2 regions of the Dethiothermospora halolimnae genome follow, and region 1 is predicted to be linked to the other one. Evidence: a T-box and tRNA genes for the amino acid it is inferred to sense, from the RefSeq annotation. Region 1 holds a T-box; the other holds one or more tRNA genes.
The links. A T-box is a leader RNA that pairs with one kind of tRNA and senses whether it is charged. The one in region 1 lies ahead of serS (serine--tRNA ligase), so its partner is inferred to be a tRNA-Ser.
Positions count from the first base shown of each region.

Region 2: it encodes a tRNA-Ser, which carries the amino acid that the T-box ahead of serS (serine--tRNA ligase) is inferred to sense. The anticodon was not compared.

Region 1 is NZ_JBAKFX010000071.1:759-13,843, forward strand. It holds gene V6137_RS18455 (D-alanyl-D-alanine carboxypeptidase family protein) at 17-1,198, opposite strand; gene V6137_RS18460 (aminopeptidase P N-terminal domain-containing protein) at 1,352-2,722, opposite strand; gene V6137_RS18465 (M1 family metallopeptidase) at 2,817-4,394, opposite strand; gene serS (serine--tRNA ligase) at 4,471-5,745, opposite strand; T-box leader at 5,803-6,000, opposite strand; gene V6137_RS18475 (hypothetical protein) at 6,148-6,339, shown strand; gene V6137_RS18480 (hypothetical protein) at 6,356-7,009, opposite strand; gene V6137_RS18485 (UPF0182 family membrane protein) at 7,171-9,948, opposite strand; gene V6137_RS18490 (PTS sugar transporter subunit IIC) at 10,027-11,043, opposite strand; gene V6137_RS18495 (transcription repressor NadR) at 11,102-11,623, opposite strand; gene V6137_RS18500 (LTA synthase family protein) at 11,803-13,085, opposite strand, start outside.
Region 2 is NZ_JBAKFX010000008.1:37,917-56,915, forward strand. It holds gene V6137_RS05235 (sigma factor G inhibitor Gin) at 328-519, opposite strand; gene V6137_RS05240 (hypothetical protein) at 619-1,116, opposite strand; gene V6137_RS05245 (NAD(P)-dependent malic enzyme) at 1,132-2,289, opposite strand; gene V6137_RS05250 (Fe-S-containing hydro-lyase) at 2,301-2,852, opposite strand; gene V6137_RS05255 (fumarate hydratase) at 2,871-3,713, opposite strand; gene V6137_RS05260 (hypothetical protein) at 3,835-3,999, opposite strand; gene V6137_RS05265 (50S ribosomal protein L25) at 4,232-4,873, opposite strand; gene V6137_RS05270 (50S ribosomal protein L25) at 5,143-5,763, opposite strand; gene V6137_RS05275 (pro-sigmaK processing inhibitor BofA family protein) at 5,927-6,208, opposite strand; gene V6137_RS05280 (YaaL family protein) at 6,268-6,534, opposite strand; gene lepB (signal peptidase I) at 6,665-7,258, shown strand; gene V6137_RS05290 (ABC transporter permease) at 7,300-8,091, opposite strand; gene V6137_RS05295 (ABC transporter ATP-binding protein) at 8,078-8,725, opposite strand; gene V6137_RS05300 (S41 family peptidase) at 8,904-10,190, opposite strand; gene recR (recombination mediator RecR) at 10,476-11,075, opposite strand; gene V6137_RS05310 (YbaB/EbfC family nucleoid-associated protein) at 11,357-11,695, opposite strand; gene dnaX (DNA polymerase III subunit gamma/tau) at 11,745-13,352, opposite strand; gene V6137_RS05320 (HD domain-containing phosphohydrolase) at 13,437-16,121, opposite strand; RNA gene ffs (signal recognition particle sRNA large type) at 16,190-16,453, opposite strand; tRNA gene V6137_RS05330 (tRNA-Ser) at 16,466-16,560, opposite strand; gene V6137_RS05335 (DUF948 domain-containing protein) at 16,879-17,313, opposite strand; gene V6137_RS05340 (YtxH domain-containing protein) at 17,331-17,690, opposite strand; gene V6137_RS05345 (ECF transporter S component) at 17,995-18,558, shown strand; gene V6137_RS05350 (DICT sensory domain-containing protein) at 18,578-18,999, shown strand, end outside.

The DNA.
Region 1 (13,085 bases):
CCCAGCTTTCAACTTGTTAATCAAATAATCCAAATATAGCATTTTTAAGTCCCACTACCATTGCTGCTATAAAATCAAATATCCTTTCAAATATATTCCTTTTTTCCACAGCTCTTTCTGCTATTAAATCAATTTTTTCTAATACTTTTCCATTTTTATATACTACCATTTCCCCTAACTTATCTCCCTTTTTAATTGGAGCTGTTATTTCTTCATCTACTATTTTTTCTACTTTAATTTCATCAGTTTTCTTAACTAGTTTAATAAAATCCTTTTTAGGATAGATATTTAAATCAGGATTTTCTCCCTTATCCACAGTAACCTTTGTTATATCATCTTTTGATACCATAACCTTATTTTTAAAGTTTTTCATGGCATATTCTAATAGTTCTTTACTAGTTTCCTTTCTTTGTTCCTTAGTTTTAGCTCCCATTTGTATCGCTATAACTCTAAAGGGTTTATCATTGTTGTTATCTGATATTTCCATGGTAGATATTAAACAGTTCCCAGCATCTCCAGTATAACCTGTTTTCAAACCATCAACTTTAGGAATTAAATCAAGAAGAGGATTTGTACTGGCTTTTCTAAAGTTTCTCTCTGGTATATTAAGTTCTTCTTTATTTGTTATATTAAGAATCTCTGGATGTTCTTTTAAAATATGGCGGGATAACTTAAATAGATCTTTAACACTCATACTATTTTGACCATTATCCTTAACTGGCATACCCGATGCATTTATAAAGTTTGCAGTATTAAGCCCTATTTCCTTGGCCTTTTGATTCATTATATTAGTAAATTCCCCTTCAGAACCTGCCACATGTTCAGCTATAGCAACACTGGCATCATTTCCTGATGGTATTAACATGCCTTCAATTAATGTCTTTAGTTTTACCTTCTCTCCTAACTTCAAATTAAAGGATGAACCCCCTACTTTAGTTGGTTCTTCTCCTATTGTAACCATATCTTCTAGACTTATATTACCAGCTTTTATATCATCCATTACAACTAAATAGGTCATAAGCTTTGTTAAACTGGCTATCTGAAGTGGCTTGTCCGTATTATGTTCATATATTATATCCCCTGTTTCAAAATCCCCTACAAGTACTGATTTTACATTATCTTCTAAATTACCATCTCCATAGGAAATAGAAGTAGCCATAAATATTATTAATATAACTGCTATCAAAGTTTTTTTCATCTGTTTACCTCCATTAAATTACTTTTATACCCATTCCCTTTATAGTTTATCATTTTTATCTTCTTTTTTAAATGTGAATTTTTTCAAATAGAAATAATATCTTCTTATATAACTAAAAGTCGACGTTTCACGTGAAACATCGACTTTTAGTTACTATTTATTCATAAATTCTTCTATATCATCAATTTCTTTTATTATATTTTTAGATAAATTTTCATAGCCATCCTCTGTAATTAATATATCATCTTCTATTCTTATTCCTATCCCCTCTTCTTCTATATAAAGACCCGGTTCTATTGTTATAACCATACCCGGTTTTAGTTCTGAGAACATTCCCAAATCATGTACATCTAGTCCCATTGGATGGGACACACTATGGAAGTAATATTCCCCTAGTTCTTCTTTCGTCTCAAGGAGACCTATTTTTTTACATTCTTCAAATAAAATTTTCTTAGTTATATCATCTAAGTCTAATATAGTGATACCGGGTTTTACCGCCTTTATTGTTTCTTTTTGAGCCTTTAATACTATATTATATATTTGTTTTTGTCTTTCTGTAAATTTCCCATTTACAGGAAATGTTCTACTAATATCACTGGCATAATGGTGATAATCTGCACCAACATCGAACAATATAAGGTCTCCATCTTTTATCTTACTATTATTAGCATCATAATGAAGGATAGTTGCATTTTTCCCTGATGCTGCTATGGGTAAAAATGAATGTTCAGTGGAGCCCATTCTTGCAGCAGTAAAATCAAAATATGATTGAAGTTCATACTCCATCATATTTGGTTTAGCATTTTTCATAAGTTCTTTTATTCCTTCTTTAGTAATATTAATCGCCTTCTTTATTTTTTCTATCTCTTCCCCTGTCTTAATAGCTCTAAGTTCCGAAACTTTATCCTTTATACTCTTTATATTTATATTGGAATGATTGTCTAATATATCCAATGCAAATTCTTCTTTGGCTTCTTTTAATATATATGGCTTATCATCCTTTAACCTTAAATTCTCTATAAACCTATCTTTATCCCATATATTAACGTCTAAATATATACTCTTTATATTATTGACATCTGTACTAAAACTAGTTGTTCCCCTTATATCCTCTATTCCTGATATTTCTTTTGCCTCTTTTTCATTTAAACTATCTGAAGTCCATCTGCTTTTGGTAGATTTAGGACTTTTTATAAAAAGAATTTCTTCTAATTTATTGTCTATTTTCTTCATAACAAATATGCTATATCCTTCATCTATCCCTGTGAAATAATAAAGATTGCTGTTAGGGTAATATTTTCTATCGGTCATTGAGTGATTGGAAAATAATACAACCATAGAATTATTTTCTAATCTCTGTGCTAGCTTTTCTCTATTTCTTATAAAAAATTCTTTACCCATTTTCCTAGTTATGTTGTTGTCTTCTATAGCTTGATTTTTCTTAATAGCTGCATTATAAGCTCCACTAAATCCTATGGATATAGTAATAAAAAATACTAATAAAAAAGTAAATTTTTTCTTCATTTTATCTCCCCCTATTATTTACAACATATGAACATTATAACATAACTTAGGTTTATATCCTATTGATAAGTAAAAAATTAGTAGATAATATCTACTAATTTTTATTATATATCCACTTATTAAACATCTCAGTTAAGTCCTCACCGGTAACCTCTTCACATACCCTCTTAAAATCTTCAGTTGTTGCTATTAAGAAGCTATATTTTTTAAAATACTTCTTAAGTATATTATATAGTGTATCTTCACCATATTTTTTCCCTATTTCATGGATAAAGATGGCTCCCTTATTATATGCTAAAGCACCATAATCGGTCCAATTTTTATATTCATTTAAAGGTTTTAACACCCTATCATCAGACAGAATTTCTTTTACACGGGTATATCCACTTTCAACATTATTTTTAAAGTATTTTTCCGATGCCTCTTTTCCATATTTTTCATCACAATATACCACTTCTGAATAGGATGTTATTGACTCATCTAGCCAAGCTTCATCTATCTCATCATTACCAACAACACTATACCACCATTGATGTCCCGTTTCATGGGCTATGACTATTTCTAAATATCCTTTTCTTGATTTATTGTAGTATTTATCACCTATAAATACTATACCTGGATATTCCATCCCCGATGGAAAACTAGTTTGAACCACAGAGTATTGGCCAAAGGGATATTTGCCAAAAGTATCATTAAAAATATCTATAGAATCTGAAGATATGTCTAATACTAGCTTATTTATCTCATTAGTGTTATCATCTAGTACATAGACTTTTACTAATGTTCCATCAACATCCCTTTCTAGTACCTTAAAGTGTTCACTGGCAACCCATGCAAAATCCCTCATTAGTCTAGACTCAATCTTCCAAATTTTTTTATTATCTTTTATCTCCTCAGATAATATATTTCCCGATGATGCTATAGTTATGTTCTTTGGAGTTTCTATACTAATGTCATAGTTACTTGTATCACTATAGAAAGGATCTCCTATACTATAGTAAGGATCCAGATTCCAGCCCTCATCATCATATACCGCTGCTATTGGATACCAGTTTCCAAAGTTAAATGTTTTATCTCCATATCCAAATCTATCCCTAGCAGGGGGAAGTTTTACAAAATATTCTAGATTTATCTCAACAATCTCCCCGGGCTTTAAACTTTCATCTAAAGGCACCTTAAGGATGGTATTTCCTTTCCCACTTATTGAATAATCTACATCAGTATTATTAACTTTAATATCTTTTATGTCCATATATCCCTCTTTAAATCCATCGGGATATGCAGAACTTATACCTCCAAATAAAGAGGGAGCCGTTTCTTTTCTTTTAAATGCATTTGGATAGAGATGAAAGTATACTTCATTTAAGTCTACATTTTCATTATTTACATACTTAACCATTTGCTTTCCCTTATAGCTTTTGTCCTGGGGATTGAATTTAACATCTATATTATATTTATTAAGTTTATCTAGTTTTAAGTTATTATAATCCTTTACTAAAACCGTATCATAATTTTTATCACTATAATTTATAGATACACTACTTTCATCTTTCTTGTCATCTTGTATTTTTATATCACTAGTATTTTCTTCAGTACCATTACATCCCATAAGTATTAGTGTAATAGACATAACTATAACTAATATTAAAGCTACTTTTTTGTTGTTTTTCATGACCCACTACCTTTCAAAATTTATTTTAATAGTTATAAACTATGGGACTGGTATTATCCAGTCCCCACATTATCTATTATTTATTCTCTATCTTCTCAATTCCTCCCATATAGGGTCTTAGTTCTTTAGGTATTATGACACTACCATCTTCAGTTTGGTTATTCTCAAGTATTGCAGCTACTGTTCTTCCAACTGCTAGAGCTGATCCATTTAGTGTATGAACATATTTGGGCTTTTTATCTTCACCCCTATATCTTATATTTGCCCTTCTTGCTTGGAAATCTTCAAAGTTACTACAAGATGATATCTCAACATATCTATTGTAACTTGGCATCCATACTTCTAAGTCATATGTTTTTGCTGATGAAAAGCCTAAATCCCCTGTGCATAATTCCACAACTCTATAAGGAAGTTCTAGTCTTTTAAGTACTTCTTCTGCATTATTTGTTAACTTTTCTAGCTCATCATAGGAATCCTCTGGTTTTACTAACTTTACAAGCTCTACCTTATCAAATTGATGATTTCTTATTAATCCTCTAGTATCCCTGCCTGCAGACCCTGCTTCTTGTCTAAAACAAGGGGTATAAGCTGTATAATATTTTGGAACTTCCCTAATATTTAAAATTTCGTCCCTATGAAGATTAGTTATAGGTACCTCTGCAGTTGGAACTAAGAAAAAATCCTTACTTGGTATATTAAACGCGTCTTCCTCAAATTTAGGAAGCTGTCCTGTTCCCGTCATACTATCCCTATTTACCATCAGAGGTGGTAATATTTCTGTATATCCTTCTTCATTAGTATGTATATCTAACATGAAATTTATAAGGGCTCTTTCAAGTTTTGCACCTAATCCTTTAAATAGGGAAAATCTTGCCCCTGCAATTTTTGATGCCCTTTCAAAGTCAAACATATTAAGTTCAGTTCCTATATCCCAATGGGGCTTTGCTTCAAATTCAAATTCTTTAGGCTCTCCATACTTTCTTATCTCCATATTATCTTCTTCATCATTTCCCACTTTAACCTCTGGATTTGGAATATTAGGTATTGTTAAAAGTATATTATTTAGTTCCCCTTCTATTTCTTTAACTTTGGGGTCCATATCCTTTATATCTTGAGATAATGTTTTCATCTCTTTTAATATATCTGATATATCCCTACCTTCTTTTTTTAACTTTGGTATTTCTTTAGAAACTGTATTCTGTTTAGCTTTCATGTTTTCAACTTCAACTAATAATTCCCTTCTTTTTTCGTCCAACTCTAATATTTTATCAATGTTAAAGTCTCCACCCCTTGTTGATAATAATTCTTTTATCTCTTCTGGGTTTGTTCTTATTTTTTTTATGTCTAACATTTTAACTCCTCCTTATATAGTATTATAAAAAACATAAAAATAAACCTTCATCCCTAAAAAAGGGACGAAGGTTTTCCGCGTTGCCACCCTAGTTAACCATAACGGTTCTCTCGTTGCACTATAACCTGTGCAAAGGGTTTTACCTTCAAGTAAAATGCTCCAGGACGGATTCAATAATATCCTTTATTAGTTTCCACCAACCACTAACTCTCTATAAAAGAATAATTATTTACTGCTTCCCATCGTAGCCTTTATCCTATATTTTAAAATGAATTATACCATATAATATAATTATTATCAAGAAAAATTATATTATTATATATACTTATATTATTTGTATATAAATATTTATTATGCCAATAATATTAATAAGATAAAATTTATTTTTTAGGGGGTCTTCACATGAGCAATTTAAATATATTGTCTCAATTAAGTGATATGAAAGAAGTGGACTATAGAAATACTTTAGCCCTTGCAAGTATCATAGAGTTACTGGTGGACAAGGGTATTATTAATAGAAATGATATTGCAATAAAGGCTAAAGAACTAGATAATATGTCCATTGATGATATAAAATTAAAACGGATGAGATAATAGGGATAGAATTTTTTTATCCCTTTATTTTTTTATCCTCATTTTTCTCTTCAACTTCTTCTGATTCTATTTTATTATCTTTTGTTTTCTCTAATTTGTTTTTACTTTTCTTATCTATATCATTTATTTCATCAATACTTTTGTTTATTTCATTACTTTTACTAGATATTTTACTGTCTAATGAATAAGCCTTTGCTTCTAACTGTGCTGCCTTTTCTAATTTTTCTTTACCTCCATTGCCTCTACTTAGGTCTAGCTTTGCTTCTGTTTTTAATATATTTGCTCCATTTTTTAGCCCTTTACTTACTTTGCTTAGATTAGCAATTTCACTATAATTTTGAGTTATACTAATCATATTATTCATTTTTATTTCGTCTATTTCTTCTTTAGTATACTCTTTTTTATTATGCTGTATATTTGTTTCTTTATGATTTTGTTTTTCTTTTATCTTCTCCATCTTTCTTTGGTGAATTAATTGATTTACTTGTTCAATTTGTTCCTGTAGGTTTTTTATTTCCTCTTGTTTTGATTTATAATTTCTATCACTTTCTTTAACTTTACTTATCCTTTCCTGTAATTGTATCTTTTGCTTTTCCAAAATATTAATGGCTCTATCCATAGGATTGGTTACTTTTACTGAAGTATTACTTTTTACAGAATTTATATTCATCTCTAATCTCCCCCTCTTTTCCTTTATATTCTATATATCGTCATATTAACCATATTTTAAAGGGGTTTTTGAAAAATTTTAATATAGAAAAAAGAGGGCAAATGCCCCCTTAGATAATCTTTCAAGTACATTGTCACTATCCCAGTAGTATAAGTGACCCTTTATTCTTCATTAGAAACATTATTTAATTGATTTAAAGCCTTTTCTAGCTGTTCAATATAGTTGCCATATTCTGCCCAGTTACCTTCCTGTGATGCTTCCTTGGCTTTATTAAATAAATCATTTGCCTTATCTATTATATCCTTAATATCTCCTTCTATCTTATCTGTATCCACCTCATCTACTATTCCATCATCATCTTTCCCTGTATCAACTGTTCCGAATAGTTTTGATAAAGCCGTATCTAAATTCTTTTCCATAACAATTTTATCATTATATGATACTATTACCCTTTTCACCTGGGGTAAACTATTTTCATTGGATGCCTTTAAATATATTGGTTCAACATAAAGCAATGAATTTTGAATTGGTATAACCAGTAGATTACCCCTCAATACATTTGAGCCTTTTTGGTCCCATAGTGATAATTGGGGTGATATCTCTGAATCTTGATCTATTTGAGATTCTATTAACATAGGCCCTGGTATATTTTTATTTTTAGGAAATTTATATAGTACCAAGTTGCCATAGTTTTCCTTATCGTTTCTAGCTACAAATAAAGCTGTCATATTATCTTTACCATCGGGAGTATATGGTATTGTTAATAAAAATTCTGCTTTTTCCTCTTCTGGTAACTTAAACATTACATAGTTTGGCTCTACCTTTTGAGTCTCTTCCATATACTTTTCATTAGCTATTGTCCAATAATCTTCCCTTGAGAAGAATACCTCTGGATTATCCATATGATATGCCCTATATATATCCGACTGTATATTAAATAATTCAGTAGGATATCTTACATGATTTTTTAACCCCTCTGGCATTTGATCCTTTGTTTTAAATAGATCACTAAATATTTTTGAATATGTTGACACAATAGGGTCCTTTTCATCAAAAACATAATAGTTTGCATCACCATTATATGCATCTATTACTACCTTAACTGAATTTCTTATATAATTAATACTAGTATCCTTATATGGCTCTGAGTATGGATATTTAGAGCTTAGGGTAAAACCATCCATAATCCAATAAAGTTTTCCGTTCTGTTGATTTAAAACTAAATATGGATCACCACTATAGTCTATAAATGGCGCTATCTTTCTTACCCTTTCCTTTATGTTTCTATATAATACTATCCTACTATCGGAGTTTATATTTCCCGATATAAGCAGTTTTAAGTCTCTTTGTTTTATTGCGAATAATAACTTATTTAATCCATCTAATTCTATTCCTGCACTGCCTTCATAAATAGTAGACTTGTTATTTGAGCCTTGGGGATAGTCAAATTCTTTTTCATCGGTATTTACTACTACAAAATCATTGGTCATTTCACCAAAATATATCTCCGGTCTATTTATTTTTAAGTTTGTATCGGTTGTTGGAGGTATATTTTTAACTAAAAGTTCCGGCTGCCCCTCTTCTGTAACAGAGTTAACTGGAGATAATGCTAAACCATATCCATGGGTATATTTAAGATGAAGATTTATCCAGTTTTTTGCCTGTTCATCAAGTCTTGTTTTATCTAATTCCCTAGCTGATAGAAAGACTTGGGTGTATTTGTCATTTATGTTGTATCTATCAACGTCTATATCATTGAAAGTATAATACTGTCTTATCCCTTGAAGCTGATAATAAACCTGTTTTGTAGGTCTATAATCATTTATTCTTATATTTTTTATTGTCTCTTCATTTTCAAGTAAATCTTCCTTAGTTAAATCTTGATTAACGGGAAAATCCCTTATTGTTACATCCTTTAATCCATAGGCTCTTTGTGTAAACTCTATATTATGCTTAAGGTATTTCTCTTCCTTCGATATTTGATCCGGTTTAACTATATAATTTTCAACAATAGAAGCTCCAATATTACCTAATATGGATATTGCTATAAGTAGTATAGGTCCAAAAAGTGCTAACTTTTTATTCTTCTTTAATACTCCAACCAAGAAGCCTATTCCAGAAACCACAGCAGCAACTGCCATTATTCTATATACCCAAAGAGTAACATGAATATCTGTATAACTTGCACCATGGACTTTTCCCCTTGTGGAATATAATAACTCGTATGAGTTAAAAATATTATTTACTGCTATTATTATAAATACTAAGAAACCAATAATAGCAACTTGGGTTAATATTTTGTTTAATAGTTTTTTATTAAATAATTTATTTATATCAAATTCCTTTTTATTAGTTAGTTCTTCAAAGTCAAATACATTGGAACCTTCTTTATTGGGCCTTCTTATTACAAATAGTAAAGCATAAAAAGCCACCGTTACTATTGCAAATATAAATAACAATAGTAATATTAAACTAATAACTTCCTTTAATAATGGTAATTTAAATATGTATAGTGATAGGTCATTATTAAATATAGGATCTTTGACATTAAAATCAGTTGAGTTTGTAAACTGTAGTATCTTAAACCATAAATTCCCCGCAAAGGATGTTGAGATAAAAAATGAGATAAATGCCGATACTATCCCTAAAATGACATTAAGTCTCTTTTCGCCCTTCTTTTCAGGTATTATATAGCTATCTTTATAATATTTTTTCTTAATAGCTATTAAATAAAATAATGTTAAAAAGAATATAATAAGAAATGATGGTATTCCTATCATAAGTTGTGTTCTTAATTTTGTTAAAAATGTTTTTGTATAGCCCAACTCACTAAACCACTTATAATCAGTTATAAAGTTTATTATTCCACTAAAAGAACTGATTACAAATATGATTATAAGTATGGCCACAATCATAAAGTATTTTCCTTTTCCCTTCAATATTACAACTCCTTTCATAAAAAAACGGTAGTATAACGTTTATTACATTATACTACCCAACTTCAATTTTTTCAATCATTATCCATTAAGTTTCATATCTCCATACTGAATATATCCTAGTTTTCTCATATATTCTGAAATCATTAATGTTATTATAGCAGGTAAAACAAAATGAAGAAGTATTATACCTAATATAGCTTCATTTCCCATAACTTCTATGGTTCCAAATTGACCAACTAATCCACTGGTTCCCATACCGGCGCCCATACTATTATTTTTCATCTCAAATACCTTTGTACCTATTGGTCCCAATATAGCCGATGCTATAATTGGAGGGAGCCATATCTTTATATTTTTAACTATGTTGGGAATCTGAAGCATTGATGTTCCTAACCCTTGGGATATGAGTCCTCCAATCTTATTTTCCCTATAGGATGACACTGCAAAACCTATCATTTGACATGCACACCCAATTGTAGCGGCCCCTGCTGCTAATCCATCAAGTCCAAGGGATATGGCTATGGCAGCACTACTTATAGGTAAAGTAAGCATTATGCCCATTGATACTGATATTATTATTCCCATTGGTACTGGGCTTAAATAGGTTGCACTATTTATTCCTTCACCTATATAATTCATCAGCAAGGTTATCCATGGGGCTATATAGTATCCTACAAATCCTCCAACGACTATTGTAATAGCAGGGACTAATACTATATCCACCTTTGTTTTTCCCTGTATAAGTTTTGATATTTCAGCCCCTATTAGGGATGCAATAAATGCCCCCACTGGTTCTCCTATATTAAGAAGTATTTCTTTACCGTCAAGTATAGCTGTCCCTGCACCTATTGCTCCTGTTATTGTAGATGCGAATATTCCCAAGGGAGATGCCCCCACACTATAGGCAACTGCTGCACCTATTGCTGGCCCCATCATTCTTTGGGCCACTAGTCCAAAGTTAACTAATATATCTAAGTTTACAAGTGTTCCTATTTGTTTTAGTATTAAACCTATAATTAGTGATGAAAATAGTCCCAAGGCCATACCGTTTAATACCTTTATAATATAATCTTTTATGGAAAATTTACTTTTCATATGTTTCCTCCTTGTATTTACTACTGTCTTGTCATCTATGGTAAAAAAATATTAATTGTTAGTTATTATTCACTAAATATCCCTTTTCCTTTAACTCATGTTTTATTTTTAAAAATATATCTTCTTTTGAAACTTCTATTGTATGAAGATGTATTCCACCTGTTAAAGACGATAGTGGTTCAGCCTTTTCATCTGTTAACTTTTCCATAAAATCTTTTATATCTATTCTTGAGCCTATCATAAGGGGACTTTTTATCTCTCCATATATGGGGTGCTCTACAATGACGTCTAATAATTTTCCTCCCATATCAATTATCGTTTTTAACTCATCTTCTATTTCTTTATATCCCTTATGTTTACAGACTATGGTTTTCACTAGTTTATCGTTATTTCTCCCCATAACCATATATCCCTGGGGTGTAGCTAGTATTTCTTCTCCTGAAGCCCTTAGTATGGCAATATCCTGAACTATAACCTGTCTACTTACATTAAAGATATCTGCTATATCTGTACCCTTTATAGGATTATCCCTTTCTTTTAATTTATTTAATATATTTTTTCTTCTCAATTTAGCCTCCATTTTTCACATCCTTTCTAAGCTAGTTTATTTTAATAAAATATCTTTAAACTCCACAAAATGGAGGTTCTATGACCTCTTCTTTAATTATATTCTACCACTGAATTTTATCTTTTACAAGATATTCTATAAAGTAAAATAACAATAAAGGAGCTAATAGAATAACCCCTTTATTGTTATATTTAATTTTTTATATTAATAATTTCGTCAACTAAATCCCTTTCTAATATGAAATGGGATTGGGTTATTCTTTTAATAGCCTTTTTATACCCTTCTCTACATTCTTCTATATCTATCGGTTTATTAGTTTTTAAATCCCAAGCCTTACTATTTTCATATATACCATCCTTTGACATAATAAATACCTTTTCATCATCTATAAAAGAACCCTTAGGCAAGTAATATTGGAATGCCACAAACCCTTCTTTTGTATTATTTAAATCCTGTCCAAAATATATTGATTTATAATCATCTATACCTAATAAATTTAATATGGTAGGCATATAATCAATCTCACTTCCTGCTATTGGATTTGTTTCTGATTTCCCTAAGTCAGGAATATTAATTATAAATGGAACATTCATAGACTCTCTGTAATTATATTCTCTGCCTAGAAAGTCTGTCATAATTTCATAATTGCCCTTTTCATCAGCATGTTTTCTTGGAAGTAATCCTTGATGATCTCCATATATAACTATTATAGATTTATCATATAAGCCTTGATCCTTTAAATCATCTATAAATTCACCTAATGCTTTATCTGAATATTTTATTGACTGAAGATAATTTCCAAATAAAGTGTCCTTATGTTTATCTAATAAATCAAGTTCCCTTTTATTTTCGGGTATCTCATAGGGATTATGACTTGTTAGTGATATCATAAATGCATAAAAGGGATTGTCCATTTCCTTTAATATTTCTATGGACTGTTTATAGAAGGATTCATCACTTAACCCAAGACCAATTTTTTCATCTAGGGTAAAATCTTCTAAACTAATATAATCCTCTACACCATAGGAAGGATATATGTTACTTCTATTCCAAAAATCAGCCTTATATCCATGAAACACTTTATTACTATATCCATTCTCCTTTAAAACATTATACATAGTGTAAAAATTGTTATCGATAAACTCTTTTGTAGTAGCATATTTAGTAGTTGGATATATGGAGTTATGACTTACAAAGTCAGCATCTGACGTATTTCCAGGTCCAACCTGTTGATAAAAATTATTAAAATAAATACTATTTTCTTTTATAAGTTTATTTAAGTTTGGGGTTATCTCTTGTCCATAATAACTCTTATTTATTACAAAGTTTTGTAAAGATTCAAATTGAATTGTTATTATATTTTTATTTTTCCCTATACCAAAATATTTCCTGTTCTCTATAGGTTTCTTTTCCTTAACAGTGTCAACAATAACCTCCTTGATATTCATTTTATCAAAGGCCTTTTCTTCTTCAT
Region 2 (18,999 bases), on a different contig from region 1:
ATTTATTCTATATTGAGCTTAATATCTCCTGCTAAGTGAAACAAAGGCGACTTTGTCGCTTCTTTGTTTTGTGTAGGGGGCAAAGAGCAGGGAGTTGTTGATTCCATAGTATGGGTAACACTTAATATATCCCATTGTAGGGCTTCAATATATTGAAGCCTTAGGTCTTCTTCTAGAAGACCTACTATGTCAAAGAATATATTTTCAATAAGCTGTGGGGTTACGAATCCCCCAGCAACTAAGTTGTATTATTTAACTAGTATATATGGCTTTAAAATCGTCCTGAATATATTTAGAACCCACATAAAAAAGATATAGGTTTCATTCCTATACCTTTTCCCCTTTTACCATAATATAATCTATCCAAGCATTTGTTATAATAGATTTATAATACTCATATTTTATATCGTCCATATCCGTCTTACCTATTTCCTCTAAACAATCTAGGCAAATATGTATACCAAATATTCCCATACTTTTTTTATTTTCACCACAAACTTTGCATCTGTTATTAGCCACTTAACCATCCCCTTTCTACCATTGTGTCTATAATTATTGCCTTATACTATATTATTATTCATATTGCATGACCAATGTTCCTAAGGGGATGGTCCTTTTTTAGCCTTCTATTTTTCTCCTTTTCTTTAACATATCAATGAATTTATCACTGGGTTTAAAAATGAATCTAATCTGTTTTCCCTCTCTATTAAACTCTCCTACATAAAAGTTATTATAATCTTTATCACATACAAATTTATAGGTATAATCTATGTTGCTATCTTCTTTCATTTCACCATAGGGAATAAGTTTCTCTATATCCTCTATATCTATCATTAACGATACTTTTGATTTCTTTCCTATGGACTTTTCAAATATTAAAGTATCATCTGCTATTTTATATGTGTAATATTCTATAAATTTAGTTACTATAAATGAACAAGCTGCAACAGATATTAACAATATAGCTATACTTACTATTCCTGCATATTTTTCTCCTAAAAAGTTTGTAAGACTTATTAAATAGTTTATTATAAACACTGCTATTATTACTAAAACAATAATTTGCCAAAAGGGTCTTTGCTTCCTTGCAACACTCTCCTTTAAAATAGGTTTCATAATAATCTTTCCTTTCTATATTTCTTTGGCAATTTTATAAACTGCCTTAGACACAGCCTTAGTTACTTTCCCATCAAAGGGGTCAGGTATAATATAATCTTCTTTTAAATCACCATTATCTATTACCTCTGCTATGGCTTTGGCAGCGGCTATTTTCATGTCATTATTTATCTCTTTACTACCAGCATCTAGCACTCCTCTAAATATTCCTGGAAAAGCCAGTACATTATTTATCTGATTTGGAAAATCAGATCTCCCTGTGGCTATTATTTTAGCACCGGCTTCCTTAGCTAAATTAGGCATTATTTCAGGAATAGGGTTTGCTAAGGCAAATATTATTGGGTCATCTGACATACTATTTATCATATCTTTAGTCAATACATCTGGTGCCGAAACCCCTATAAATACATCCTTATTTTTTATAACTTCAGTTAAACTACCCTTTTCATTCTGTGAATTTGTGATATTTAACATATCCTTTTTTATCCAATTTAGATCGTTTCTAGTTCTATCTATGGCTCCTTTACTATCACATAATATTATGTTCTTTATTCCAATATTATGTAATAACTTTGTTATGGCTATCCCAGCAGCTCCTGCTCCATTTACTACAATTTCTAAATCTTTTATCTCTTTATTTAATAGTCTCATACTATTTATAAGTCCTGCAAGTACTACAATAGCCGTACCATGTTGGTCATCATGAAATACCGGTATATCCAATTCTTCCTTTAGTCTCTCTTCTATTTTAAAACATCTTGGAGCCGAAATGTCCTCTAAATTTATACCACCAAAGGAAGATTTAATTAATTTTACCGTATTTATTATTGTATCTATATCATTTGAATCTACACATATGGGAAAAGCATCAACATCTGCAAACTCTTTAAATAATATTGATTTTCCTTCCATAACAGGCAATGATGCATCGGGACCTATATCCCCTAGACCTAATACTGCACTACCATCTGTAACAACCGCCACCATATTTCCCTTTGATGTATACTTATAAATATTCCTACTTTCTTTTTCTATTGCCCTACAGGGTTCTGCAACCCCTGGAGTATATGCTATGGATAAACTATCTTTATCCTTAACTTTCACCTTAGAGTTAACCGATATTTTCCCCCTATATTTTTCATGCATAAGTAGTGCCTTCTCTTTTGTATCCATTTAAACCACCCCTATTTTCTATATTTCTCATTTTCTATATTATATAGGTTATTCCCATTACAATCAATTACAACTATAGCCGGAAATTCCTCAACATATATCTCTCTTATAGCCTCTGTGCCTAAATCTTCATAGGCTATTATTTTTGATTTTTTTATACAATTTGATATTAATGCCCCGGCTCCTCCTATTGCTCCAAAATATACTCCATTATTATCCTTCATAGATGATATAACCTCTTCACTTCTTTGTCCCTTTCCTATCATTCCCTTAAGGCCCATATCAAGAAGGGCTGGGGTATAGTCATCCATTCTATAACTTGTTGTTGGACCGGCTGATCCTATAACTTGACCTGGTTTAGGTGGACAAGGTCCCACATAATATATAATTTGATTTTCTATATCAAATGGTGGCTTTTCCCCCTTCCTAATTGAGTCAACCAGCCTTTTATGGGCCCCATCTCTTCCTGTATATATTTTTCCTGTTATATATACCCTATCTCCAGCCTTAAGCCCCTTTACCTTTTCATTGGTTAGTGGAGTTTTTATCTTTATTTCCTTCATATTATCACAACCTTTCAGTTAGATCTCTATACTCATATGTCTAGCAACATGACAATTTAAGTTTACAGCCACTGGAAGTCCAGCTATATGGGTAGGATAGGTTTCTATATTTACAGATAGAGCCGTTGTATTACCCCCTAACCCTTGAGGTCCTATTCCAAGATTGTTTATTTTATCTAAAAGTTCTATTTCTAAATCCCTAATATGCTCCTTATCACTGTGACTATTAAGATCCCTTAAAAGGGCCCTCTTAGCTATTAAACATGCCTTTTCCATGGTTCCTCCTATTCCAACTCCAACAACTATTGGTGGGCATGGATTGGGCCCTGCCTTTTTAACCGTATCTATTACAAATTCTTTTATGCCTTCTATTCCATCGGATGGCTTTAACATCTTAAGAGCCCCCATATTTTCACTTCCAAAGCCTTTAGGGGCAAAATGTATATTTATTTTATCCCCCTTTACAATATCATAATGTATTATTCCCGGAGTATTATCATTTGTATTTTCCCTGATTATAGGGTCTTTTACCACTGATTTCCTTAAGTATCCTTCCCCATACCCTAGTCTTATTCCTTCATTTACCCCATCAGTAATATTACCACCCTCTATATAGACATCTTCCCCTATATCTATAAAAAACACTGCCATGCCAGTATCCTGACATATGGGTACCCTATCTGTACTAGCTATTTTTTCATTTATGATTAATTTATCTAATATATCCTTTCCAATTGGAGATGTTTCTTTATTTTTAGACTCTTTTATTTTATTAATAACATCATTGCTTAACTTATAATTTGCATTTATACACATCTCTTTAACTCTATTGGTTATTTCTTTAACATTGACTCTTCTCATAAAAATTACCTCCTTCTGGGGTTTTTATGGGTTTATTATATCACAAACATATAGTGGAAAGTGGAGAAGGGAGAGAGGAGAGATAAAATAAGTGTAGGACTCAATATATTGAGTCCTACACTTATTTTATCATTCTTATATTTGATTTTCTTTTTATGTTATAACTGTTATTTCTTTTTCTTATGGACTTTTTGGATGTTTTAGAATTAGATATTATATCGGCAATTATAAAAAGTTGAAATAAAAAGATAGGAATTAGTAAGATTATTAATAATAGCATTTTCATCCAATCATCTCCCATTTAAATTTACAGAACTTTTAGTAATATTGTTTATTTTTACCTTTTTTATATTATAACATATTCTTCTTATATTTTATATAGGAGTCTAGTATTGATTTTAATCAGGGAATAAATAATAAAGAATAGAGAATAGATTAGAAATGTATTATGCTCAAACCCTATATTACTCATAATTTTTTATATAAAAATAAAGGATGAATCCATATGGATTCATCCTTTATTCTTCTTCTGTTTTTTCATCTTCCCCTACTAGCTTAGGTTCTTCTTTCACTTGTATAAAGTCATCATTTGGTTCATCTTCATCTAGAAACTCTTCTTTAAATGTTGAAAGGGTTGCTATTATTTCTTCGGTATCACTTAATATTGAAATCTCATCTCCAAATTCTACATCTGATATTCTTAATGAATTTCCTAGGGTTAGATTAGATACATCAACAGATATAGACTTTGGAACATCATTTGGATAACATTCGATATTAATTTTTTCAAGTTGTTGTTGCAGTATCCCATTGTCTTTTATAAGTTTTTTACCACTTATGGTTATAGGTACCTGGGTATGTATTTTTTCAGATACATTTACCTGTTGTAAATCAATATGTATTATCTCATCGCTTATAACATCCCTTTGTACTTCCTTTATCATAGCTGGATAATCAGTTCCATTTATTGACACACTTATAACAGCATTTTCTCCAAATTCCCTTATTAGCTTATTTAATTGATTGCTATCAATTTCTAGGGGATAATTTGTAAAGTGGTGACCATATATTATCCCTGGAACATTACCCCTTCTTCTTGTTCTATGACTTGCATTGGTTCCAGTTTCATTTCTTAAACCACAGCTTAAAAGATTGTTCAAAAAACATCCCTCCCGTCTTTCTTCATTAGTATGTCCAAAGTTATTTTTTTTAAACGGGAGGAGGAAATTTTTAAGTTGGGGGATTACGAATCCCCCAACAACTTAAATAATAAATACCACAACAATTTAAATAATAAATACCACAACAATTTAAACGATGAATTTACTTCAACTTAAATAATGAATTCCTAAATATTTAAAAATTATAAATACTTTAAACTCAAAAATAGGGCTTGGATACATCCAAGCCCTAATCTCTCAACTTTCCTCTATTCCAAAATGCTTTTATCACTTTCATATATTGGTTCATCAGTATCTTCGCTTATTTCATCGCTGGTGGTTGATGTAAGGGATACAACAACCTCTGATAATTCATTTAACACATCTATATTTTCATCATTCAATACATCCATATCTTCTACCAATAATGCCTCCCCATATTTAAGATTAGAAACATCTAACTCAAAAGATTGGGGTATATACTTAGGTAAACATTGAATATCAAGTTCCATTAATTGTTGTTGTAATATTGTTTTTGAACTCTTTACCTTTTCTTTTCCCGCTAAGTAAATAGGAACCTGTATTTTAATCTTTTCGTTATCGGATAATTGCTGAAAATCTATATGTAGTAAATTATCCTTTATTGTGTGTCTTTGTATATCCTTAATTATTACAGGAACTACCTCTCCGTCTAGTTCCATATTAACGGTACCCCTTTGTCCATATTTATTTAATAACTTTTCCATCATGGATTCATCAATCTTTATTGACTTTGTCTCTTTATTATGTCCATACACTACAGCTGGGATAAATCCTTCTTTTCTTAATTTATTGGAAGCTGATTTTCCACCACTATTTCTTAACTGAACCTTTAATTTTGATATTGGCATAAAAATTCCCCCTTTTTGTATTTTATTCCTTATATATATTAAAGCAGAAAATTTAGAATATTTCAAATAAAAATAAATCCAATATTTAGTTTTGGACTTATTTTTTATATACCATTATTTAACTTTATTAAACATCCTAATTTTTATAACAGTTTTTTAATGATTAAGTTAAATTTAAAATATACTTAAGGGCAATCAATAAAATAATTCCTGGTACTCCTAAAAAACCTGCTATTAGTGCCGTCACAGGGTTAATGCCAATAAAAAATCCAAAAAACCCTCCAAAAAAATTAATTACAAATAAAACTACTCCTCCTATTAATCCATTTATTAATAATTTAAAAATCCACTTTAATGGTATAACCAATAGCCATCCTACAAGATATAACATTATGAGCCCAACCATATATGCAATTATTACACTGGCACTTATATCTACACCCATATAACCACCCCTATATATACATGTCTATATACTAAATATATAGAGATATGAAAAAAATATTACACATGAATGCCTTTTTTTCTTGCTTCCTTTAATAAATAACTATATCTTTTCTTAGTGGCCTCTAGCTTAAAAACTGCATAATCTATAAGGTCAGATTCCGTAACATTATTAAAGTAATCCTCTGCATCCTGCCAATCTTCATGGGCTCTATTTAGCATATAAAGTAAGTCCTTATCATCATCCTTCTGTTCATTTATATTGTTCCGTGAAAAAAAACTTTTAAATTTATTGTTTAGAGTTTCATATAAAGTATTGTTCTCCATAAATATACCCCCAAAATATTATTCTATTTGAGAGTATTGCCATTTTTTAGATATTTATACTAGAAAGTCTTTTCCTTAATAACTTGTCTATGATATAATGGCATATATCAACTATATATACATTAAAGAGGTGGTCATTATTAAAAATAAAATATTAAAGGAAGTTATAGATTGGACTAAATCAATATTATTTGCTTTAGTTATAGCATTATTTATTAATGTATTTTTTATAGAGTCAAGTAGGGTTGACGGTGCATCGATGCTACCTAATTTAGAACATGGAGATAGAATCTTGGCTATTAAAAATAATACTTTATTTAATTTAGATTTCGATTATGGAGATATAGTTATTGTTGACGGAGATGTTAATCATATTAGGACCCTTAAGGATGAGTTTAGGGATAGTTCTATAGTTAGTATGCTTACAGGTAATGTTAATGAAGATATCTGGGTTAAAAGGGTAATAGGCAAGCCTGGAGATACATTAGAGATAAAAAATCATAAACTTTATAGAAATGGTAGTTTAGTAAAGGAAGACTATATAAGGGAAGAAATGACCCAATTAAATGAGACCTTTAAGGTTCCCAAAGACCATATTTTTGTAATGGGGGATAATAGAAACCATAGTGGCGATAGCAGAATGGTGGGTCCCATTCCAATGGGGAATGTTAGGGCTAAGGGGTTATTTAGATTTTTTCCATTTAATAAAATAGGAACGTTGTAAAAAGGGCCACGGGGCCCTTTTTTATCCTTTCAATTTATTTATTATTCTTCAAGTTCCAGTTGGCTCTCTTCATTAAAAAAAGTCTTATACCCTAGGTTAACAAATAGGATTACAGTTAAAGCAACACTCCCTAATATACCTAACATAATGGCAATCTGGTATTCAATAGCAGTCACAGGGGATATCCCTGATAAGATCTGTCCTGTCATCATTCCCGGTAAGAATACAATTCCCATTCCCACCATGGAGTTTATAGTTGGTAAAATAGCTGAATCAAATGCATTATCAACAATTTCTTTAGATGCCATCTTTGGGGTGGCTCCAAGCATTAATGCTGATTCAACAAGATTCTTTTTACTATGGATTCCATCTATTAACCTAGTTACACCTAGTGAAATACCTGTCATTGAATTACCAATTAACATTCCAGCTATAGGAATAAAGTACCTTGGGTCATACCAAGGGGATATATTGATAACTACAAATAAGAAAAATAATAAACTGGATAGGGTCCCCAATATCATTGAAATTGCGATTATTTTCTTTATTTTATTCGATAGTTTAGTTTTAGTTCTCTTATAGATATTGTGGATTGCAAATGCTTCCATAATAATGATTATTACGATTGTTATTAAAGGACTTATATTGTCAAATACATAAACAAGTATATATCCTGTTAAAATCAGTTGTAATGTCATCCTTATAGTAGAAATTACTATTTCCTTCTCCCTTGATATCCCCCTAATCTTAACCATTATAAGTACTAATATCACAAAAACATAGGCGGCAATCATTTGAAATATACTAAGATCTATTATGTTATTGATTTCCATACTCCCCCTCCTTCACTACCTTGCCGTCCTTTACTTTAATAATCTTATTAGCAAATTCCTTGGCAATTTTTTTAGAGTGGGTTACCATAATTAAGGTTTTATGATTTCTCCTTGTATGATCTACTAGCTTCTTTATTATCATCTGTTCTGTCTCTTCATCTAGAGCAGAAGAAGGCTCATCTAATAAATAAACCTCCGGTTCTAATAACATAATTCTACCAAGGGCTAGCCTTTGCTTTTCTCCCCCAGATAGTTTCCCAGCATCCTCTTCTAGTTCTTTATTTAACTTTACAGTTTTTAATATACTAGATAACTCTTTATCTGATACAAACGTCTTTTCACTAAATTTTAATCCTATAAGTAAATTTTCTTTTACACTGCCACTAAATATAGCTGGAGTTTGTGGAAGCATGATAACTTCTCTCCTAAGTTTAATAGGGTCAATTGCTTCTAAGGATTTCTCTTTGTAGGTAATCTCTCCCCTATTTGGACTGATTAATTTATTCAATAACCTTAACAATGTTGTTTTTCCGCTACCACTTTCTCCAACAATACAAGTAATATTATGTTTTGGAATATGGAGGTTGTCTATATCTAGAATATCTTTATACTTTACTTCCTTTAGTTTATACACTGAATCCCTCTCCTTTCTCTAATTTTCCTTCTAACCCTCCTCTGTATTAGCAAAGTTAGCAATAAAATTATTAAGGTTGTTCCTGCTGTTCCAATTATATTTATAATTTTTTGTATCTTAACACTATTTTTAAATACTCTTTTTATAATACTATTTCTCCTTTTCAAATACTAATTACCTATTTAATCTCTAATATAGTTCGTTCAAGTGGACTTTCATCATTATGTATTGTTATATCTGGAATAGTTCCATTGGCTTCATTTCCAGTTCCATCATTATTTAGTCCATAGAACATACTAAACCTAATAATAAGCCCGCTATTAGGAAGTGGAAACAGTATTGGATCTGCCACACCGCCATCTCCACCTGTAGGTGTTCCAACTAAAGTGGCAAAGCCTGTATTCTTACAAAACATAACGAAATTTTCCGATGAAGAATATACCTTAGGACTAGTTAGTACCCATACTTTCCCATTAAATCCATTTGATTTTTTAGATGGGTGTATAGTTTCTTCATCTATAACATAATGTGAAAAAAGTGATAAATTTTCTTTGTTAAGACCATCGAACTCTGGCAATGTTGAAATTGGAAAAATTGAGTTTTCATCAAACCTCGCCTCTAAAAATGGAGTAGTGATGTCCCTTTGTCTTATTAAATAGTATCGTTTAGATGTCTTTTTTTCTGATAAGTTTGGTGATACTATTAATTCTTGCCAATACTTATCACTTCCCCCACTGTTATCTGTAATATCAATAATTAAGTTAGGGTATTCCCTAATCTTTTCAAAGAATTTTTCTAGTTTTAAACGGTCGGTTTCTATATTATCAAATCTAAATGTCTTTACTTTAATATAGGCGATATTTTTATCATCAATTATATCAAACTCTAAGTTTTCTCCATTAACTTGCCCTTTATTTCCACTATTCAATTTTTGTTCTTTATATTCTTCTTTCAATCCCTTTGTGCTTCTAAAACCCTTGTGACTACTATCTAATAGTGAGTAAGTATGTTTGCTTATGGGATTATATAAAGCCTCATACCAAGGTTTCATTTCATTCACTTCTTCATCATCTAGTTCAGTTTTTGATAGAGTAAAGGTATTGTCATAAAAATTATACATATGCCCATCAAGTGCAAGTAAATGACCATAACCTTTAAATTCTTTTAAAAAGTATTGAACTTCTTTCATAAATTCAATATCTGTATTTGATTTTTTTATCTCTCTCTTATATTCTTCATAAACAGCATCCTTATCAATGCCACTTTCTGAAACCTCATTCCAAAAGGGATATGAACTATATAATTTATCCCAAAGGTATTCAAAATCTTCTATTTTTTCTTCATCAGTTAAACCAATGATTGTTTCATGATACTTGTTTAGTCTTGTAAAGGTTATTAATAGTATTGATGTTAAAACTATCAATATCATTATACTGCTTAGTATGATTTTTCTTTTTTTTACCATTTTTATCACCATATCCTTCGATAGTTTAATTTCACATATTTCCCTTTTTTATAAAAACTAATTTTTAAAACATGTCGTAATTCCCCATATTTTTTAATTCTATGTCATTCTAAGTATCCATACTGTTTCTTTATTTATTCTAATATCATACCCCATTTACCTTCTCGTAAAAACAAAAACATGCTCTTAAAGAATTCAAAATGTCTTTAAGAGCATGTTTTTGATAAAACTTTATTTTCAGTTATAAGACTTTCTTGCTATTTTTCCCTTTTTGATAGATCTAATTTATATCTCTCTTCTTCCTTCTAAAGCCTTAGAAAGGGTCACTTCATCTGCATATTCTAAATCTCCACCAACTGGAATACCATGGGCTATTCTTGTTATCTTTATTCCCATAGGTTTTAAAAGCTTTGATATATACATGGCAGTTGCTTCTCCTTCTATTGTTGGATTTGTAGCAATTATTACTTCCTTTATTTCTTCTTTATTTATCCTTTGTAATAATTCCTTTATTTTTATATCCTCTGGTCCTATATCATCCATAGGTGATATGCTTCCATGTAATACATGATAAAGTCCATTAAACTCCCTAGTTCTTTCCATTGCCACAATATCCCTAGGATCTTCCACAACACATATAACACTCTTATCCCGTTTTTTACTACTACATATTGGACAAGGATCCCTATCGGTTAGATTACTACATATGCTACAGTATTTTATATTTTTTTTAGCTTCCACAATTGATTTTGCAAGGCTATTTGCTTCTTCAGTGTTTAAGTCTAGTATATGGAAAGCTAATCTTTGGGCGGTCTTTTTCCCTATACCTGGTAGTTTGGCAAACTCTTCTATAAGCTTTGCAACTGGAACAGCAAAATATTCCATAAATATCCCTCCAGAGTAAAAAAGCGGCCAAAAAGCATGGCCGGCTTTTTCAATTTTAAATTAGTTGGGGGATTACGAATCCCCCAACAACCAATACGGGGAATGAATTCCCTTCTACGGTATTAAGGAATGAATTCCCTTCTACAGTATTAAGGAATGAATTCCCTTATTCCACATTAGGGGGAATGAGTTCCCTTATAGTTTATTGGGATTTATTCCTTTTATAGTAGCTTCGAATTCATTCGAAGGTTACCTTATACCTAGATTATCTTAGTTATTCATTAGAATAATCCTGGTATATTCATGCCTCCTGTTACTTTTCCCATTTCCTTTGAAACCATATCATCTGCTTTTCTTATGGCTTCATTAACTGCAGCAACTATTAGGTCCTCTAACATTTCAACATCATCTGGATCTACAACTTCTTCGTCTATTTTAACCTCTAATATTTCCTTTTTACCATTGGCTTTAACATTTATTGCACCGCCACCGGCAGTTACTTCAACTTCTCTTTCTTCCAGTTCTTTTTGCATCTTAGCCATTTTCTTTTGCATTTTTTGAACTTGCTTCATCATGCCTCCCATATTTCCCATTCCTCCTGGGAATCCTCCTTTTGCCATATACAACTCCTCCTTGTTATTTATATTTATATATTTTAAAGTTTATATATCACTCAACTTCAACTATATCATCACCAAATATGTTTTTGGCTTTTTCAACTAAATCTTCACGGCTATCATCTTCCTGTTGTTCCATAACAAATTTCACATAGACCTTTGCATCTAAATGTCTACTTACTACATCTTCTATATATTCTTTTTTATCCTTCTTCTCAATGGCATCTTTATGGAATCCAAATCCTTCATCATAGGATATAATTAGGGTATTATTTTTAAAGTCTAGCAATTTTCCTTCCCTTAATAATGCATGTATACTTATTCTACCCTTCTTTATTTTTCCTAAAATATCTGGCCAAGCTTTTTCTATTGCTTTAAATGATGCTTCGCCGGAAAAAGTGTGATTTTCTATGGCTTCTTCCTTTTTTTCTTCACTATTTATAGCTTCTTTTTTTACAATAGACTTTTTGTTTCCATTAGTTTTTTTCTTATTATTAATAGTTATATTTCCACTTTTAATTACATTTTCTAATTTATTTATTCTTTCTAATAGCCCCTCTATAGTTAACTCATTATTATTATCACATAATTTTATTATACTGATTTCTAAAACTATCCTTGGTTGGGATGACCATTTACTTTCATTTTCTGCCTCAGATAAAATATTTATACATTTAGTAATGGTTGATAGGTTGGTATTTTTCCCTTGATTTTTTAATCTATCTATAAACTCATCTGTACCATCTATTATGTGATTAACATTTTTAGAGGATTTTACTATCATCAAGTCTCTAAAATGAACTATTAAATCCTTTATAAACTGATTTATATCCTTTCCTTTATTAACTATATCCTCCACAGCCTTAAGGGCATTATCTAGATCCTTATTTAATATATTATCACATAGATCAAAGATTAACTGATTATTAACTATACCTAGCACTGTTAATACATAATCATATGTTAGGCTTTCATCTGTAAATGATATACATTGATCTAATATGCTTAAGGCATCCCTCATGGCTCCATCGGCATTTCTAGCGATTAGATTAAGGGCTTTTATATCTGCACTAACACCTAATTTATCACATATATCCTGCATATTTTCTATTATATATTCTGAACTTATTCTATGAAAGTCAAATCGTTGACATCTGGATCTAATAGTAGCAGGTAACTTTTGAGGTTCAGTTGTGGCTAATATAAATATTAAATGCTTTGGAGGTTCTTCTAATGTTTTTAATAGGGCATTAAATGCCCCTTTAGATAGCATATGAACCTCGTCTATTATATATACTTTATATCTTCCCTTTGAAGGGGGATATTTAACCTTCTCCCTTAATTCTCTAATATCATCTACACTATTATTTGAAGCTGCATCCATCTCTACTACGTCCATTATACTATTATCAAGTATCCCTTTACAAACTTCACAATCATTACAAGGATTCCCATCTTCATTATTTAGACAGTTTACAGCCCTTGAGAATAATTTAGCCGTGGATGTCTTTCCTGTACCCCTAGTTCCTGTAAATAAATATGCATGGGCTATATTGTCATTGATTATTTGATTTTTTAGAGTGGTTATAACGTGTTCTTGACCTAATAACTCTTCAAAATTTCTTGGTCTAAATCTTCTATATAAAGATTGATATGCCATAAAATCACCTACATTTTGTATAATATATTATTATATCAGAATATTAGAGGTTATACCAGAAGAAGGGACCATAGGTCCCTAATTTTAGATTTTTGTTGTTGCTATTTCTTTTATAGATTCTTTCTCTTCTTTAAATATCTTTATAACCACATCTACAACATCTGGATGAAACTGAGTCCCTTTATTATCCTGTAGCTCTTTTATTGCCACCTCAAAGTCCATAGCCTTTCTATAAGACCTACTTGATGTCATTGCATCAAAGGCATCGGCAACTCCAACTATACATGCCTCTATAGGGAGGGGCTCTATATTGTCTTCCTTGGGATATCCTTTCAGATCATATCTTTTATGGTGATACTTAATGGAATTCATTATTATGTTAGAAAATCCTGTGTTCTCTAATATATTACTTCCTATTGTAGGATGTTTTGTTATGATTTCATACTCTTGGTCTGTTAATGCACCGGGCTTACCAAGTATTGTATCACTTATTCCTATTTTCCCTATATCATGTAATATTCCTGCAAATTCTATTTCATCACAAAATTCATTGGAAAAACCCATATACCTAGATATTATTTTTGAATATTTAGATACCCTTAAAGAATGTCCCTCTGTATATTTGTCCTTTGCTTCAACGGCAGCAGCCAATGTCTTTATGGTCTTTATATAACCCTCTTTTAAGTCTTGATAAAGGTTTATATTGTCTATTACCATTGCCATTTGATTAGAAAGGGATAAGGTAATATTTAACTCACTTTTTTCCACTGGTTCCTTAGTTGCTATAAGCATTACCCCTAAAACTTCATTTCTATTTTTAATTGGGATTATATTTGCAAAATTAACTTTACTTTTTTTGCTAAAGAATCCTTTATTATATTTATTCATTTTCTTTTTATCTTTTTTATTAAGTACAACTATCTTACCCTTTCTTACAGCTTCTCCTATCACATCTTCGTCTATACCTATATTATCTTCGCTTACTATATTTGATAATTCTCCATAATGGGCTACTGGTTTAAGCTTGTTATTTTCCGTTAAAAGTCTAATGCTACATAATGGTATGTCTAGCATATTAACTATATCCCTAGTCATATTCTTAAGTAATGTCTCTAGGTCCATGGTGGAGTTTAGAGTTTTACTTATTTTATTAATTGTAGATAACTCATTATTTCTTCTTATTATTTCTTTTTCCATTATACTTCTATTTGTGACATCCCTTATAACACCCTGTATTGCAACCAATCTATTTGATTCATATATTCTATTTGTACTGATCTCTGTAATAATCTCTTTTCCCTTTTTATTGACACATATAAATGGATAGTTTTTTAAATCCTCTTCCTTTATTTGTTCTAATAAATCGTAATTTAAATCTCCACATTTTCTAATAATTTCATTAAAATTTTTCCCTATTAACTGGTTTTTGCAATATCCCATCATATCATTTATCTTATCATTTAAAAATTCGATATTAAAATTATTATCAATAACCCATACTATCTCATCCATATTCTCAATCAATGATCTATATCTACTTTCTGATTCGTTTAACTGGTCTGTTGTTGCTTCTAACTGTTCATATGATGCCTCTAATTCTATATTCATCTCCTGTAGACTACTATTATTTTCAATTAGCTCCTTAGTTTTATCCCTTATGGTGGCAGCCATAGTATTAAATCCTTCAGCTAACTGACCAAACTCATCATTGTTATTAAGATTAATCTTATAATTATAGTTTCCATCTTGTATTTCCCTAGTTCCCTCTATTAATTTATCAAGGGATCTGGAAAAAATTCTTGATACAATTATAGCTAATATCAGTGCTAATATTAATGTCAATACCAATGCTAGAGCTAGATATTTGTTGATCCTGTTTGTATTACCATAAAAATACTCTTTAGGTGTTATAGATGCCACTTTCCATCTAATAGATGAAATAGTACTATGTATAGATATATATCCTTTTCCAATTTCAAATTCTTTCTGTCCATAGTTTCTAAACTTTATATAGTCTAAGAAACTCTTTACTTTTTCATCATCTTCTTTGGCTAATATATCTTTTCCAATGACCTTATATATTTTTTCTGTTGGTCCCACTAGATATGTACTGGAATCTTTAAGTGTATTTATATTTTTTATAGTGTCCACTATAGTTTCTACCTTAAAATCTGCTCCCACTACCCCTTGAAAGTTACCAGTATTATCATATATAGGGGTAGACAAAGTTATTACCTTCTCATTAGTAATCATATCCCTATAGGGTTGAGTCCATATGGGGCCTCCTGCTAGTTTTGCATTTCTATACCAGGGTCTATTTTTAGTATCCACCTTGGGATCAAATCCCTTAATAGAAAAATAATCTGTTCCATCCTCTAAGGCTATATATAGATTTAAAAACTCTTTATTATTTAAAATTTGGGTATTTAAGTATTTTCTTAATCTATCTTTACTATTTTCACTTCCTATAATATCCTTTAAAAAGGAGTAATTATTAGAAGCAGTTTCCAATGTTTTTTCCTTATCTTGAAACCATATGTCTACTTTTTCCACTTCATGTTCTAATGATTTTGCTTTATCCCTAATTGTGTTTTTAACTATTTCATCTTCAACCTTTAAGTTTATGCCTAATGCTATAATAATGGTAGGTACCATGGCTATAACTACAAATATAGCGATTAGTTTTTTTCTGTAAGTATTAAATATCATATTAGCACCTGCCAATTCTGTGGATTTATAAACTTCTATTATTGTCTTATTATTCGACATAAATTTTATAATCCCTTTTTATTGTATAAAAATAAGACCACGAAATATTTCGTGGTCTTATTTTTAAGCCGTGCACCAATCTCGACTTACGGTTCCCAGCGTTACCTAAGCAGTTAGCTCAAATCAGGCACCCCCACGGCACACGAGAGAGTCCACTTACCGCTGCTTCCTTCCGGACCTGACGGGGTTCATGGGTTCCCGTTGCGCAGGACCCAATCGTCAGCGCCACTTACTTAGGGCAGACCTAAAAACTATAAGCCTCAATATGGTGTTCGACCCTGCTATAGCGGATTGCAGGTTACAAGGCACCGCTACCTCCCCGTCTAGCACGGCAAACTTACTATTGGCGGAGAGAGAGGGATTTGAACCCTCGAGACGGTGCAAAACCGCCTACCCGCTTTCCAGGCGAGCGCCTTCAGCCAGACTCAGCCATCTCTCCGTAAAATGTTTTTTATTTGTGTGTTACAAATATATATTATACAGAAATTATATCATTATGTCAACTATATTCCATTGGTAATTTTTGTAATAGTTTAATTTATTTGTTTTTCCCAACGGATATCTATTATATATGTTAAATGATATTTTGTCAAATTTGTTTTAATTGATAATTGACAATTGACAGTTGACAATTAAATGTGATTTTACTCACTTTGTTCGTAAAATACTATATACAAATCGGCTAAAGCCGATTTGTATATTAACTGTCCATTGTCCACTGTCAATTGTCAATTTTTTTAAACCTGCATACACAGATCTACTTATCCTTCTTAACGTATTCCATTATAGTCTTTATTATTTGGGTTACTATCGATATGTAAGTACTTACACCCTCTGTACTTTCCTTTACCGTGGAAACAGTCTTTTCAACGCTGTCTCCCACATTATTTACGGTTTTATTTACCTTTTTAACACTCCCCTTTACATCTCCTGTTATGTCCGTTACGTCGTCGATGATATAGGGTAAAAATTCATCTACATTTTTAGTTATATTGTCCACATTTTCAGAAATGTCCGGTAAACAATTCATAGTTTCTGTAAGGGATTCTTTGTTTTCTTCTATTATTTCATTTACATTCTTTAGTACACTAAATAATTTTTTTATCATCATTATTAAGTATATTCCTAAGACAACTGCCACGATGAATAGTATAATAAGGCCTAAATCCCCAAGAGTAATCGTAGTATCCATAATGCCCTCCTAGAGTTTTATTTGTTTTCTTCTTTTATATCTTCCTTTATTTCTTCTTTAGCTTCCTTTACATCTTTTTTTACCTTTTTTCTTTTTTGTTTTATGTCTTTAACAGATTTTTTGATATTATCTTTAAGTTCATTTTTCTTTTCATTTAAATTATCAATACCTTGCTTAGCACTATCCTTTGCCTCTCCAGCTTTATTCTTTATATCTTCTCTTGTTTCTTTACCTGCCTTAGGCGCAAATAAAACCCCAGCAGCGGCTCCTAGTATTGACCCTATAGCTGTGCCTGCAGCAACCTTTTTCGCCGTCTTCTTTTTTTGTTCCTTTTCTTTTTGTCTTTTCTTATCTTCAATCATATTTTTTATAAACATCCATAGACCTCCTTTATATTTTTAAATTTAACCTATTATATCATTATATTACTGTCTATTAAACATATATACCCCTATTTTATAATTTTTTAACAAATAATTTAAAACAAAGGTACCTTTGGCACTTCTTTGTTCAATGCAGAGATGAGGAGACAAAGGTCATTGACAATATCTTTTATATTTTGTATAATTACCGTAGAATATAATGGAAAAATGAATAGTATATATTTTAAGTATCAGGCCCGCTTGTTAAGAGTGTTATTCTTAACGGTGGGCCTTTTATACTCTAAAAGGAGGTTTTTTTATGAAAGCAAGTATAAAGACAACCTATAAGATTACATATGTATCCATATTGTCTTCTATAGCATTTTTAATAATGTTATTGGAATTTAATATACCTTTCTTCCCTCCATTCCTAAGACTTGATTTAAGTGAAGTTCCTGGGATTATAGGTGGTCTTATTATGGGACCTAAGATAGGTGTATTAATAGTATTTATTAAAAATCTAATACATCTTGTTATAAGTAAAAATTTTGGTATAGGAGAGCTGGCTAATTTTGTAATAGGGGGTTCCTTAGTTTTTTCCCTAACATATACATATTTAAAGACCAAAAAACCTATTATATCTATTTTATTTTCTATTATAATAATGGCTCTAACTTCAGTTTTAGTTAACCTATTTATTATTTTTCCTTTATATTCTAAGATTTTAGGTTTAACCGTGGATAAGATATTAGCTTTAGCATCAAAGTTTAATAGTAATGTAGATAATATAAAAACTTATTTTATCTACGTTATAGCACCCTTTAATCTAATAAAGGGCTTTATTGTAAGCTTAATATCTTTATCTATATATAAACGATTATAAAATTTAGGGGGTATTAAAAATGAAAAACATTTCACTTTATGATGAGATTTTTGATGAGGTTACAGGGGAGGTTAAAAGGTTAAAGAAAAATGAAAATGATAAGATACTAAATTCTTTAACCCTTAAGTATGAAACTGATATTCCAAATCTAGAAAGAATGTGTTACATAATGGAGACAACCCTTCTTAATAGGAAAAGGCCCGATGGAAAGATGTATGTAGGCTTTCAAAAGTTGTCTAGGGCAGAGGAGATATGGGATAGATTTTTAGATATTGCTGAAAATGTTGATAAAATATATGTTTTTGGAGAAAATGATAGAGCTTTAACTCCCCATAAAAATATAAAGTTTATACATTTACCTAAAAATCATAAGTTAATTAGGGAATGGTTTTTAGTTATTAACTCCAGTTTATATAAGTCAATGATGGTGGCTTATGATTT